4 regions of the Gracilibacillus caseinilyticus genome follow, and region 1 is predicted to be linked to each of the others. Evidence: predicted binding sites of a transcription regulator. Region 1 holds the regulator's gene; each other region holds the start of a gene.
What was found. Region 1 encodes LexA, which represses DNA repair genes until DNA is damaged. Its sites were predicted from a motif close to CGAACATATGTTCG; they were not measured.
Positions count from the first base shown of each region.

Region 2: the regulator LexA is predicted to act here: its motif matches at 1,275-1,288, upstream of addB (helicase-exonuclease AddAB subunit AddB).
Region 3: the regulator LexA is predicted to act here: its motif matches at 1,993-2,006, upstream of MUN88_RS12325 (YhjD family protein).
Region 4: the regulator LexA is predicted to act here: its motif matches at 1,821-1,834, upstream of MUN88_RS19020 (YhjD family protein).

Region 1 covers NZ_CP095072.1:3,606,374-3,609,591, reverse strand. The annotation lists gene MUN88_RS17320 (endonuclease I family protein) at 1-362, opposite strand, end outside; gene MUN88_RS17315 (S8 family peptidase) at 464-1,456, opposite strand; gene lexA (transcriptional repressor LexA) at 1,793-2,413, opposite strand; gene MUN88_RS17305 (YneB family resolvase-like protein) at 2,677-3,218, shown strand, end outside.
Region 2 covers NZ_CP095072.1:2,627,961-2,631,178, forward strand. The annotation lists gene MUN88_RS12360 (GrpB family protein) at 1-192, shown strand, start outside; gene MUN88_RS12365 (GNAT family N-acetyltransferase) at 210-755, shown strand; gene MUN88_RS12370 (hypothetical protein) at 844-1,230, shown strand; gene addB (helicase-exonuclease AddAB subunit AddB) at 1,336-3,218, shown strand, end outside.
Region 3 covers NZ_CP095072.1:2,621,414-2,624,631, forward strand. The annotation lists gene MUN88_RS12315 (DUF3939 domain-containing protein) at 37-492, opposite strand; gene MUN88_RS12320 (competence protein ComK) at 687-1,214, shown strand; gene MUN88_RS12325 (YhjD family protein) at 1,577-1,969, opposite strand; gene MUN88_RS12330 (TVP38/TMEM64 family protein) at 2,979-3,218, shown strand, end outside.
Region 4 covers NZ_CP095072.1:3,962,532-3,965,749, forward strand. The annotation lists gene MUN88_RS19010 (NAD(P)/FAD-dependent oxidoreductase) at 1-215, opposite strand, end outside; gene MUN88_RS19015 (NAD(P)/FAD-dependent oxidoreductase) at 495-1,478, shown strand; gene MUN88_RS19020 (YhjD family protein) at 1,891-2,190, shown strand; partial or broken gene MUN88_RS19025 (IS256 family transposase) at 2,371-3,218, shown strand, end outside.

The sequences.
Region 1 (3,218 bases):
TGTTGCCTTAGTTGTACTGTTTCATGATCTTCTTTGATGGTTTGTTCAGGATCTTTGTGGCTTCCTGAATAGATACTTTTTAAGTTCCCGTCCATATGGAGATCAATTGTAGAATAAAGATAATCACGCGTTTCAGAATTATAAGGAAGTTGATTTTCATGTGTACTTGTCGTTAATCTATTTAGTTGCTCATATAAGTTAGTTGGGTCTGCATCGTCAAAGTTAATGTATCGATAATATTCTTTGATAATGCGTAAATCTTCCTCTTCATCATAGTATTCTTTCGTATTTTTAATTTTCTTTTGATTAATTCTTAATTTCAGCAATGTGTTTTTTAATTTTTCACCTTCCAATTTGTTCATGATTTTCCCCTTTCTTTATGACATAAGAAATGGATAGAAAGATAGGTGCTTAATAGCAACCTACAAAAATGATGTTACAACGATGGGTGGAGAATGATTCTTTATTTCTTTGAAGTTTTATTCGTTTCGTTTACATTTGGAGCAATAATTCTATCTAGTTGGTCAACCAGATTAAGCAAAAGAAAGCCATTACCTTCAGCGCTATTTTGAAATTCAAGTGGTAGGGTACGTCTAACAAGTTGAGCATAAACTTCTGACTCAATAACAGATCTTTCAAACTCTTTTTCACTTAAATTAATGATTAAAGCTAAAGCACCTGCTACATGGGGAGCAGCCATAGATGTTCCTGATAGTTTAGCAAACTTACTATCTAAATAAGTTGATAAAATATCTACTCCTGGAGCTACAAGATCTACCTCATTATTAGTATTCGAAAATGGAGCAATCTGTAAGTTTAAGTCAACAGCACCTACACTAATGACCTCGTTATACGCTCCAGGATAAGCATATTCAGGAGTTTCCTCATTTCCATCTCCTTCATTTCCCGTAGCGACAACGACAGATATATCCTTACTGACTGCATTTTGAATGGCTTCATGCATTTCAGTGATATCATTAGGCCCACCCAAGGACATGGAAATAACTCGTGCCCGTACGTTGTTCGGACCGCGCCATTCAACTGCATAGTTTATCGCATTAATGATCCAGTCATACTCACCTGAACCTTCTCCAGTCAAAGCTTTTAGACTTAATATTTTAGCCTTTGGAGCAACACCCACAACCCCATCGCCATTAAGACTTGCTGCAATAGTTCCTGATACATGTGTTCCGTGACCGTTATTGTCTTCAAAGTTGTTTTGGTCTCCATTATAATCGCTTGTAAAATTTCGTCCGCCAATAATTTGATCTTTAAAGTCTGGATGATCTGACTCAATTCCAGTGTCTATCACTGCAACTACTATATCTTCTCCTTCAAAACCTTTTTCCCACAAGGCAGGGGCCTGTACTAGTTGAACGCCTTCTGGGGTCTCATTTTTGGAATCCTCAATCGATTGAATCGTATAAGGAATTAAGTGAACCTTATTTTGTACCATTTTATAATTCACTCCTTTAAAATTTACCCTCTCTATATAAGGTATGTAATTAGGTTGGAAAAGTTTACTAGATTTACTGATTTTAATATTGTTGTAATAATTTGGAGATAATAGGCTGTGATTGCTAGTTTAATTGTCCTGTGGGTGATAGTTGATGTGTCGGTATCCAATGTCTGCAATCGAAAGAAGGTTTTGTTATATATATTACCTATTTTGATAGACTTCAAACCAATCAAAGAAAAAATATAGGAATTTTTAACAAGTGAAAAGAAGGGGGGTGTATATCTTGGTGTAAAAAGCCTTTGGTAGTATCGCCAAAGGCTTTTTTTGAATCTATTATAAGCTGCGGTATAAGCCGACAACTCTACCAAGAATGCTAACATTATCGTAGATTAACGCATCCATTGTCGCGTTTTCAGGCTGCAGTCGAATATGATCCTTTTCCTTGAAGAAACGTTTTACCGTTGCTTCGCTTTCTTCTGTCATGGCAACTACGATATCCCCGTTTTCAGCTGTGTTTTGCTGTTTGACAATCACTTTGTCTCCATTGAGAATACCGGCTTCAATCATACTGTCCCCTTCAATAATCAATACGAACAACTGTTCACTTGCATGCATTTCATTATGTGGGATTGGGATGTATTCTTCAATATTTTCTACTGCTGTAATTGGAAGCCCTGCTGTTACTTTACCAATTACGGGAGCAAAGGTTGCTTCTGTCTTAGGGATTTCTAAATCGCCATCTTGTGGCAATACTTCAATTGCTCTTGGTTTCGTAGGATCTCTGCGAATATATCCTTTCTTCTCTAATCGCGCGAGATGTCCGTGTACCGTTGAGCTAGATGCTAGACCGACTGCCTCTCCAATCTCGCGAACAGAGGGTGGATATCCTTTTAACTCTACTTGTTCTTTAATATAAGCTAAAATCTCCTCTTGTCGCTTTGATAGATTTGTCATATTTCAATCTCCTAACACGTATTATTTATTAATCAAAGTATAGCATATATAGAATAGCATTACAAACATTCGTTCGAAAAAAGAGTTGACATGAACACTTGTTCGTGTATAATGAAATTACGAACAAAAGTTCTGGGAGGGATGCAAGTTGTTAAAAAATTTATCGAAAGTTGACATTTTTTATTTGATAGCATTTATACTAGGTATTGCATTTTTTTATTTTTCAGCAGTATCAAACTTGTAGAATTGTAGGTGTACGTTTTATGTCTAGAGCCATTATTTATTGTCGGGTAAGTACAAGTAAAGACACACAAGAGACTTCAATCAAACGGCAAAAGGAAGAATTGCGTTATTTTGCATCCCGATATGAGATGGAGGTTGTGCAAGTAATAGAAGAGAAACAGAGCGGTTATGAAATCGAAAGGGAAGGTGTCTTTACTCTCCTCGAAGCATTTCAAAACAACACAGCAGATACATTACTTATCCAAGATGAAACGAGATTAGGGCGAGGAAATACGAAGATCGCTTTACTGCATCAGCTACAACGGTTAGATGTATCCATCTTTTGCTTAGCACAGAATGGCGAATTGCAATTGTCAGAAGGAGATTCGATGGTATTACAAATCGTCTCGATTGTGGAAGAATATCAACTTAAATTACATAACGCTAAAATCAAACGAGGCATGAGAAAAGCTGTTGATAACGGATTTAATCCAGCGGAGAATCTGTCCAATCAACACCTTGCGAAAGGAAGAGAACGCAAACATTTTCCGATCGAAGAAGTGAAACGGCTGAGAAAAAATAA
Region 2 (3,218 bases), 980 kb from region 1:
GTTGTGAAATATCAGGGACCGCTATGGAACCAGCTCACTTATTTTAGAGATTATATGAATGCCAACCGAGAAAAAGCAAAAGAATATGAGGCACTCAAGCAGGAATTAGCATGGAAATATCCTAATGATGAACGTTCGTATACAATGGAAAAAAAGAAATTTGTAGATAGGATAATAAGAGATCTCCAATAGAAAAAGAGGTGTAATCTATGTTTTACCATAAAATAGACGAAGAATTATCCTTAAAATTAATAGAATTAAAAGATGCCGAAAAAGTATTTGCCTTAACTGAAAGTTCACGCGATTATCTCCGTGAATGGCTGCCATGGCTTGATTTCACAACAAAATTAGAAGACACCAAAGCATTTATCCGAAATTCCTTGAAGGGCTATGCGGAAGGAGAGAGTCTTACTACTTTTATTGTCTATCAAAATGAAATCGTAGGAACCGCGAGCTACAATAATCTCGACAGGAGCAACAAAATAGCTTATATCGGTTACTGGCTTGGAGAGGATTATCAAGGAAAAGGCATTATGACACGAGTGGCAGGTGCGTTAACAGACTATGCCATAAACGAGCTGAACATGAATAAAGTAGATATTCGAGCTGCAGCACAAAATCAAAAAAGCAGAGCAGTCCCAGAACAATTAGGATTTGTCCAGGAAGGAAGCGTCAGACAGGCAGAATGGTTATATGATCATTATGTTGATCATGTTATTTATGGCATGTTGGCGGATGAATGGAAGAAAGCCTAATCCCATTTAATCCGTGCTCCTTGTGTAAATAAAAAAGAATGATATGGCATATGGTGAAAAGAATGTATATGTGAGAAGTGTGGGATAAGTGGAAACTTTCAACATTCAACTGGCAGCGTTAATACTAGTTGTTATTTTTGTGGCGATAGCAATCTTTCAAATGTTATTGATACTTGGCTATCCAGTAGGTGAATATGCTATGGGTGGAGAAAACAAAGTATTACCTGGAAAATTTCGTCTGGTCAGTATTGTAAACGCAGCTCTTTTACTTGGTATGGCGACCGTTGTTTTGCATCATACCTCTTTCCTTACCACTTTTGATATGCCCACACTTATCTTGATGTGGATCATCACCAGTTTTCTCGCTATAAATACGATTGCCAACCTCGTATCTCCTGGCAAAAAAGAAAAGCTGGTGATGACACCTGTTGCCGGATTGGCCTTTCTGTTAAGCTTTCTCATCACCATTATATAACCTAATCATAACATAGCAATTTTTTCATCACTTTCCTTTACCACAGAACATTCGTTTGCTATAATGGGTGTTAGAATATCAGACGTGTAGGAAAGTAGGTGTTTTCTGTTGTTGCGATTTTTAATGGGTAGTGCGACAGTGAATAAAAGCGAGCAATGTTTACAAGAAATCAGACAAGAACTCAGGCAAGATCCCCAAGGTCCTTCCATTATCTATTTAGTTCCAGATCAAATGACATTCCAGCAAGAATATGCGCTTTTAAATGGTGACGACATAAATGGTTCGATTCGTGCGCAGGTGTACAGCTTTTCACGGTTGGCTTGGCGTGTAATGCAGCTGACAGGTGGGGCAACCAAGAAATATATTACGTCCACCGGGATGCAAATGATGCTGAGAAAGATTGTCGAGGAGCGGACAGACGATTGGAAAGTCTTTCAAAAAGCAATCGAAAAGCAAGGTTTTATCGAACAGTTAGAGGAAATGATCACTGAATTTAAACGATATTGTGTGACACCGGATCTTATTACGGCACAATTAGATGAAATGGATCGTTTCCAGCATAAAACTGTCGGAGAAGTGGCATTACATCATAAATTAGATGACTTATTATACATTTATCAAAGCCTGCAGCATGCATTGGCAGGGCATTATATGGATAGTGAGGATCAGCTGCAGCAGTTAGTAGAAAAACTCGAAGACACGAATTTTCTTGAGAATACGACTGTTTATATTGACGGTTTTCATCAGTTTACACCACAAGAATTACTAGTCATTGAGGTAATGATCAAAAAAGCCAAAAATGTGACGGTTACGTTAACGTTAGAGGAACTGAACAATGAAGTGACGCCGTTAGACTTATTTTACCAAACAAAAGAAACCTATTATCAGTTACAACAACTGGCAGAACAAGCATCAGTCCCGGTGGAGATAGAATATGCAGATCAGAATGCGGAGACTAAAGATGCCTTTATTCATTTGGATCATCATTTTGACAGCCGGCCTGTACAGCCTTTTTCTGGTGAAGCGCCGATTCGGATTGCGGAAGCAGTACATCCGCGTGCAGAGGTGGAGGGGACTGCTCAGGAAATAGTACGGTTAGTGAGAGATCAGGGCTATCGTTATCGTGACTTGGCTATTTTAATACGCGAACCGGATGTGTACCATGATTTAATTACAACCGTTTTTCAAGATTATCAAATACCGATTTTCGTTGACGAGAAGCGTACGATGCTGAACCACCCTCTCATTGAGACCGTTCGCTCGTTATTAGATGTTGTGGAAGGGAATTGGCGTTACGATGCCGTTTTTCGTCTGTTAAAAGCTGGTTTTATTCCGCAAGGCGAGGGAGAATTCCGGCTGGATCAGGAAGCTATTGATGAGTTGGAAAATTATGTGCTGGAATATGGTGTCAGGGGCAGAAGCAGATGGTTATCAGATAAAGACTGGATTTTTCAGCGATTCAGAGGGTTTGATCAATCTACCCAGACGGATCGGGAATTAGTGGCGCAAAAACGCATCAATCATTATCGGGATAAAATTGCCGAGTCATTGACGAACATTGACACAAAGCTACGGACATTACCAACGATCCGTCAAAAAACAATTGCATTATTCGAATGGCTTGAATCGATCGGTGCCCCTGCGCAATTAGAACAAATGCGGGAAGATTTCGATGCACAAGGACGGGTGGAGAAAGGCCGTGAGCAGGACCAGGTCTGGGATGCGGTCATTCAGTTGCTGGAAGAAATAACGGAAGTAGCGGGCGAGGAGGAAATGTCGCTTTCCACCTTCCGAAATGTATTAGAATCCGGGTTCGATGCCCTGCGTTTTTCACATGTGCCTCCAAGTATTGATCACGTTGTGGTTGGTTCAATTGACAGATCGAGAATGCACGGTATTAAGACAGCTTTCTTGTTAGGTGTCAATGAAGGGACCTGGCCAATGAAACCAGGTAGCGATGGACTGATTACAGAGGAAGAGCGATCTGT
Region 3 (3,218 bases), 980 kb from region 1:
TCCAATGACGAGAAATCCCACTGTTTTACGTCGGTTTTACGTCGGTTTTACAGAGGTTACCATTTGTTCCTGATCTGTAATATAAAAATCCATTTCTGGTCGTTCCTCGATTAATTTTAATTTTTCCAGCTTGAAGAAATTTACCTTAAGATAAGGATCATGATCGATGACGGGCAATTCATTTGTTTGCGCAATATATTGATCGACAGCATGCTGGATCTGATCCAATGCTAGTGCAATATGTTTTTCCTCCTCCTCGAACAAGTCATAGGTTTCCTTGGACATGTAGTAGTTCTTTTCGGGAATTCCCTTTAAGAACGGAGCAAGTAACGAATAATCTAGTGATAAATCGTCTTTTGCGACAATTTTTAATGGAATATCTGCTGGCAGTTCTTTACTGAATGCATGGATGGCATGACGTACTTCTTCTAAGGAAATATCCTTAATCGGGTACGTTTTTTCTTTGTCTTTTTTCTTCTTCTTAAACCACATTCGTATCACCTCATTATTTGCGAAAATTGTATAAAAAATGGTCACTGAATAGCTGCTTTTAGTTAAATTATAGCAAATTTTAGCTAAGAACACAGAATATTACTTTATTTTAGCCGAAAAACTGTCATTTCATATCCAAATTTATCAAAACTTGTTACATTATAAGCGAATGCAAATCCAGAGGAGGAATAAAAATGGAAATGTTAATGGAGAAAGTACGAGAAATCAGTCCTAAGACACTCGCAATTGTTGGAAAAGAGGAAGGTGGTCAATATTTTACAAGGGTGATTGAATATGATGAAGCAGATGATTATGAAACGACCTGGAGTACACAGAAAGTACTGGATTACACGTGTAGAGAATTTGGCATCAGTCTTCGAGGGTTGATTGAAGGATCACGGATGTTAAGTAAGATCACGCATAAACCGCCGATTGCTATTGACCGGATCAGTGGTATGTATTTTTTTCCGATTGAATCTCCCCAAAGAAAAGCCTGTACCTGGATTGCGCATTCTCATGTGCTCGAGTTGGAAAAAGTCGATCATGATTTAACAAGAATTGTTTTCAAAAATGGGCGTGACCTGATTTTGGATGTTTCGTATGCGACAATGATTAATCAACTGTATCGCACCGCACAATACCGCTATTTATTAAGCAATAAAATGGAACAGATTTTAGAGTCTGCCCAATTCGTGGCAGAAGCCAAATGGCATAAGCATTAATCGATGAACCGTTAAGACTGCTCTCCAGACTTAACGGTTCTTTTCATAGGTGAAGAAAGTAGAAAATCACTATCATTAAGAAGAAATTGTGCTGAAGATTAAATAAAAGAATGGGTTTTGATGATACGGATTATGTAAAGTAGAAGCTTAGTGATAATTTTGAAATGATTCCTGTGCTGGGATACCGCTCCGGCCAACCACTCCGCGTCCTGCGGGGCATATTTCCGGAGATATGCTACGCACATACTATCCGTCAAAATGACCATCTCTAAATAGTTTACTTTACATAATCCGTATTATAGGTAGCTGTATATACTTAAGATTAATTAGGGGGCCGGGTTTAGGCCTGGTTTTGCTTATATTTATAATTTTATTTTTTCTTGAGAGGTAGATTGTAAGGCGGCGTTTGCCATTAATTCTTCTAAGATGACCTCTACTTTTTTTCGGATAGCAGGGTTGAAATAGTTGCGTTTTTCTTCTTTACCCTTACAGGTGAACAAATAAGAGGTAAAGGAATCGTTTTTGTCTAAAGAGACGACTTGAATCTTCTCCTTGTACATTTCTTTGCGTAATTTTCTTCTTTCTTCTGTTGCATTTTTTTCTATTTTTTTCAATAACGCGATGTAAGGTTCGTTTATTTTAAAAGGGGAAAGCTGGTTCATTTTTTCTAAATCGTGTTTAATAACAGTTAAAGCCATTGATAAAAACAGAAAACGCGATGCTAATTTCCATTCGTGTTCGTTTAAATATCTCATTTTCTATTTCCACCTCCATAAAGGGAACATTTGTTCTAGTATATGCTTGATTTTAAAAAAATGCAACAAAATTGTTAAAAATGCAGGTAGAAAATCATGGAATCATTATGGTGCCGTGGTTCGTAAGTGAAAATAAGGGTATTTGAGAAGGAGAACGACCGCTAATACCCTGATAAGTCTCGCTATCCATAAGCAAAAAACCGCTTATGGAAGTCTCGCTTTACCACGGTGATAAGCGTTCGTAAGCGAAGAGGTTTAATCGGGAAGATGGACGACCGCTAATACCCTGATAAGTCTCGCTATCCATAAGCAAAAAACCGCTTATGGAAGTCTCGCTTTACCACGGTGATAAGCGTTCGTAAGCGAAGAGGTTTATTCGGGAAGATGGACGACCGCTAATACCCTGATAAGTCTCGCTATTCATAAGCAAAAAACCGCTTATGGAAGTCTCGCTTTACCACGGTGATAAGCGTTCGTAAGCGAAGAGGTTTAATCGGGAAGATGGACGACCGCTAATACCCTGATAAGTCTCGCTATTCATAAGCAAAAAACCGCTTATGGAAGTCTCGCTTTACCACGGTGATAAGCGTTCGTAAGCGAAGAGGTTTAATCGGGAAGATGGACGACCGCTAATACCCTGATAAGTCTCGCTATTCATAAGCAAAAAACCGCTTATGGAAGTCTCGCTTTACCACGGTGATAAGCGTTCGTAAGCGAAGAGGTTTAATCGGGAAGATGGACGACCGCTAATACCCTGATAAGTCTCGCTATTCATAAGCAAAAAACCGCTTATGGAAGTCTCGCTTTACCACGGTGATAAGCGTTCGTAAGCGAAGAGGTTTAATCGGTAAGGGGAACGACCGCTAACCCCCTGATAAGTCTCGCTATCCATAAGCAAAAAACCGCTTATGGAAGTCTCGCTTTATGTGAATAATTAGGAAAATTGGCAAAAAAATATTAAAATAATAATAAGTTATATTTTTAGTTGTTTGAAGGAGTTAAATCGCTGATGCTTACATACAATATTAGTAATATTGATAACATTAATGTCGATCAAATAAAAGAATATATCGAAGCACATGAATTTGGGCAATTGGTTGATTTTTTGCTGCGGAGTTACGAAAGTTTAGGTCCGCTTCCGGGTGTGCTGTTGCCCTTTTTAGAAGCTTTTTTACCTTTTTTGCCATTGATTGTGTTTGTGATGACAAATGCAGCGGCATACGGGCTGCTGGAAGGTTTTATCCTGTCA
Region 4 (3,218 bases), 360 kb from region 1:
GCTGAATCAATTAAATCAGCAATTTTTACTCGGCTACGATCATGGTGTAATGTACCTGCAGCTGCTTCATGTAACCATGTAGATTCATAATGATAGTCGTTTTTGTTGACAAGTGTAATTTGAGCGTCATTTACACCAAGTTTATTTTGTAATTTTGCAACGGTAGTTAATCCACCATAACCTGCTCCAAGTATAACTATTTTTGGGTTATTCATGCTTCTCACATCCATTTAATTATTTTTCTGTTTAGTTCGTGATATTTTTCACGTACTAATCCGCAATGATACAACTATATTACTAATTAGTCCATAGTATATGTTAGACCTTTTTACGACATTTTTCAACCCTTATTTTGTTTTTGTATGATTTTTAGACAAAAAAATTTCACTTAGCAATTTGTACAAATCGTGAATTAAAACCTTACAATAATGACATAATCTGCACTATTGTGTTAAAATAAATGTCATTGATGTATGCATTAGGGGGAATCTATGATGTCAAATGAAGTGTATGATATAACCATTATCGGCGCAGGTCCGGTTGGATTATTCACTGCCTTTTACGGTGGTTTAAGACAGTCTTCTGTCAAAATTATTGAAAGCCTTCCACAGATTGGAGGGCAACTCAGCGCCTTATATCCTGAGAAATATATATATGATATTGCGGGCTTCCCAAAAGTTCGTGCGCAAGAACTCGTTGACAACTTAAAAGAACAAACAGATATGTTTAAACCCGAAATTGTCTTGGACCAATCTGTTGAGAACGTAGAACGTATAGATGAAGAAACTTTTCGAATTACTACTCCTACCGAAGAACATTACTCCAAAGTGATCATTATCACTGGCGGCAATGGCGCATTTCAGCCGCGAAAACTTACCATTGATAATGCGGAACAATTTGAAGATAAAAACCTGCACTATTTCGTTGATAATATGGATAAGTTCCGTGATCAGCGGGTTGTATTATTTGGTGGTGGAGATTCAGCGGTAGACTGGGCATTAATGTTAGAACCTATTGCGAAAGAAGTTTCCTTGGTTCACCGACGTGAAACTTTCCGGGCGCATGAAGCAAGTGTAGAAAATTTAATGAATTCCAATGTGAATATTTTAACACCTTATGTACCAGAAAGCCTAATCGGACAAAACAAGATTGATCAAGTTCGATTGAAGGAAGTTAAAAGTGATAAAGAGATTGTTTTAGATGTCGATCACGTACTAGTGAATTACGGCTTCATTTCTTCACTTGGTCCAATTAAAAACTGGGGTCTGGAAATTGATAAAAACAGTATCGTTGTTAATTCAAAAATGGAAACAAATGTGCCTGGAATTTACGCAGCAGGTGATATTTGTACGTACCCAGGTAAAGTAAACCTGATCGCTGCCGGATTTGGTGAAGGCCCAACTGCAGTAAACAATGCCAAAGCATTTATGGATCCAAAAGCAAGAGTACAACCGAAACACTCAACAAGCATGTTTTAGTGGTAAAATTATAATTATAAAAATATCACTAAACACCTATATATCAGCGTTTTTGTGTTTAAGATCGAAATATAATAATACATTATTTTTATTGAAAGTGTATCATATACAGTATCACAAAAATTCAAGCATCTACTTATTCGGTAGGTGCTTTTGTTTTTAATTCGATAATTCTAATACATTTTTATATTCGGTGTATTTTTCTTCATCCATATTAGGTCCTCTAAGCCTAACTAATACATTTTTATGTTTTATCGTACGATCTTATTTGCGCTTCCTGTTTCATCATAAAACGACTTCATTGCATCTTAATCACCACCAGTATTTTTCTTCGCACCAACACGAACGAATGTTCTTGGTAAATATTTAAAAGAATTATATAATGAAGTAAAAAAATAGTGAGGTGAAAACAATGCGATATTTGAGCAATGAAGAATTTCAACTTGGATCGCGTTATTTATTTTTATCTTTGGCCATACAAGTAATACAAAAGAACTTGGAGAAATTACGTAATCAGTCAATATTCAAACTCAACGAACCTTACGTTATGTTACTGGAAAGTATCGAAAAGAAAGCCATTGAAGAAAGACGGCAATCAAAGATAAGGATTAGTCAAGAGAAGATCGATGTGCTAGAAACTAACCAGACAGATACATTTACGGAGTACACTTATTTTTGCAAAGGGAAAGCAGAGAAAAAGAAATTATTTTAAGCCGGCTATTCGTAAGAAAGTGTTGGTCATTTTAAAAGAGTATTTTGAGAAGGTAGAAATGAAGATAGGATAAGTGGGAGTGTAATATAAACTGTGTAAGTAAGAAATGCGTACGATTTCTTACTCACACAGTTTTTTATTTGTTAGAATAATAAGTACAAAGCTAAAGGAGTGTTAAAAATGGGCAAACCGAAAAGAGATCCTAACTCCGTAGATTTAGCTAACAAGATTATCGAACAGTATCAACCTGAGACGGTAGAAGATATGCAACATGCATTAAAAGACATTTTTGGTCCTATGTTTGAGACGATGTTAAAAGGCGAAATGGACCATCACTTAGGTTATTCCTCCAATGAAAAAGGGCACAAAAGTACTCCAAACCGACGTAATGGATACGGAAAGAAAACCGTCAAAACATCAACGGGAGAAGTGGAACTAGAAGTGCCAAGAGATCGTGACGGCTCATTCGAACCACAAGTCATTCCCAAACGCCAACGAGATGTCTCCGCCATTGAAAACAAAGTAATTTCCATGTACGCCCGCGGTATGTCCCAGAGGGATATTTCCTCGGAAGATATTTATGGGTTTTCTGTGTCTCACGAAATGGTATCTAACATTACGGATCATGTGTTGACAGAATTAGAAGAATGGCAAACAAGACCCTTACAACCTTGTTATCCTTTTGTCTTTGTGGATTGCCTTTACGCAACTGTTCGTAATGATTACGAAACGAAGAAATACGCGGTATATACAATGCTTGGGTACACCATGGAAGGCAAGAAAGAGATACTAGGCTTATGGCTCAATGAAACCGAAAGTAAGCATAAATGGATGCAAATCTTCGATGAGATTAAAACAAGAGGAGTAGAAGATATCTTCTTTCTATCTATTGATGGCGTAAGTGGATTGGAAGAAGGTGCTCGTGCCATTTTTCCGGCGGTTACGGTACAACGATGTATTACCTTATTCGAAATTCACTTAAATATGTAGCAAGCAAAGACTACAAACCCTTCACAGCTGCTTTGCGA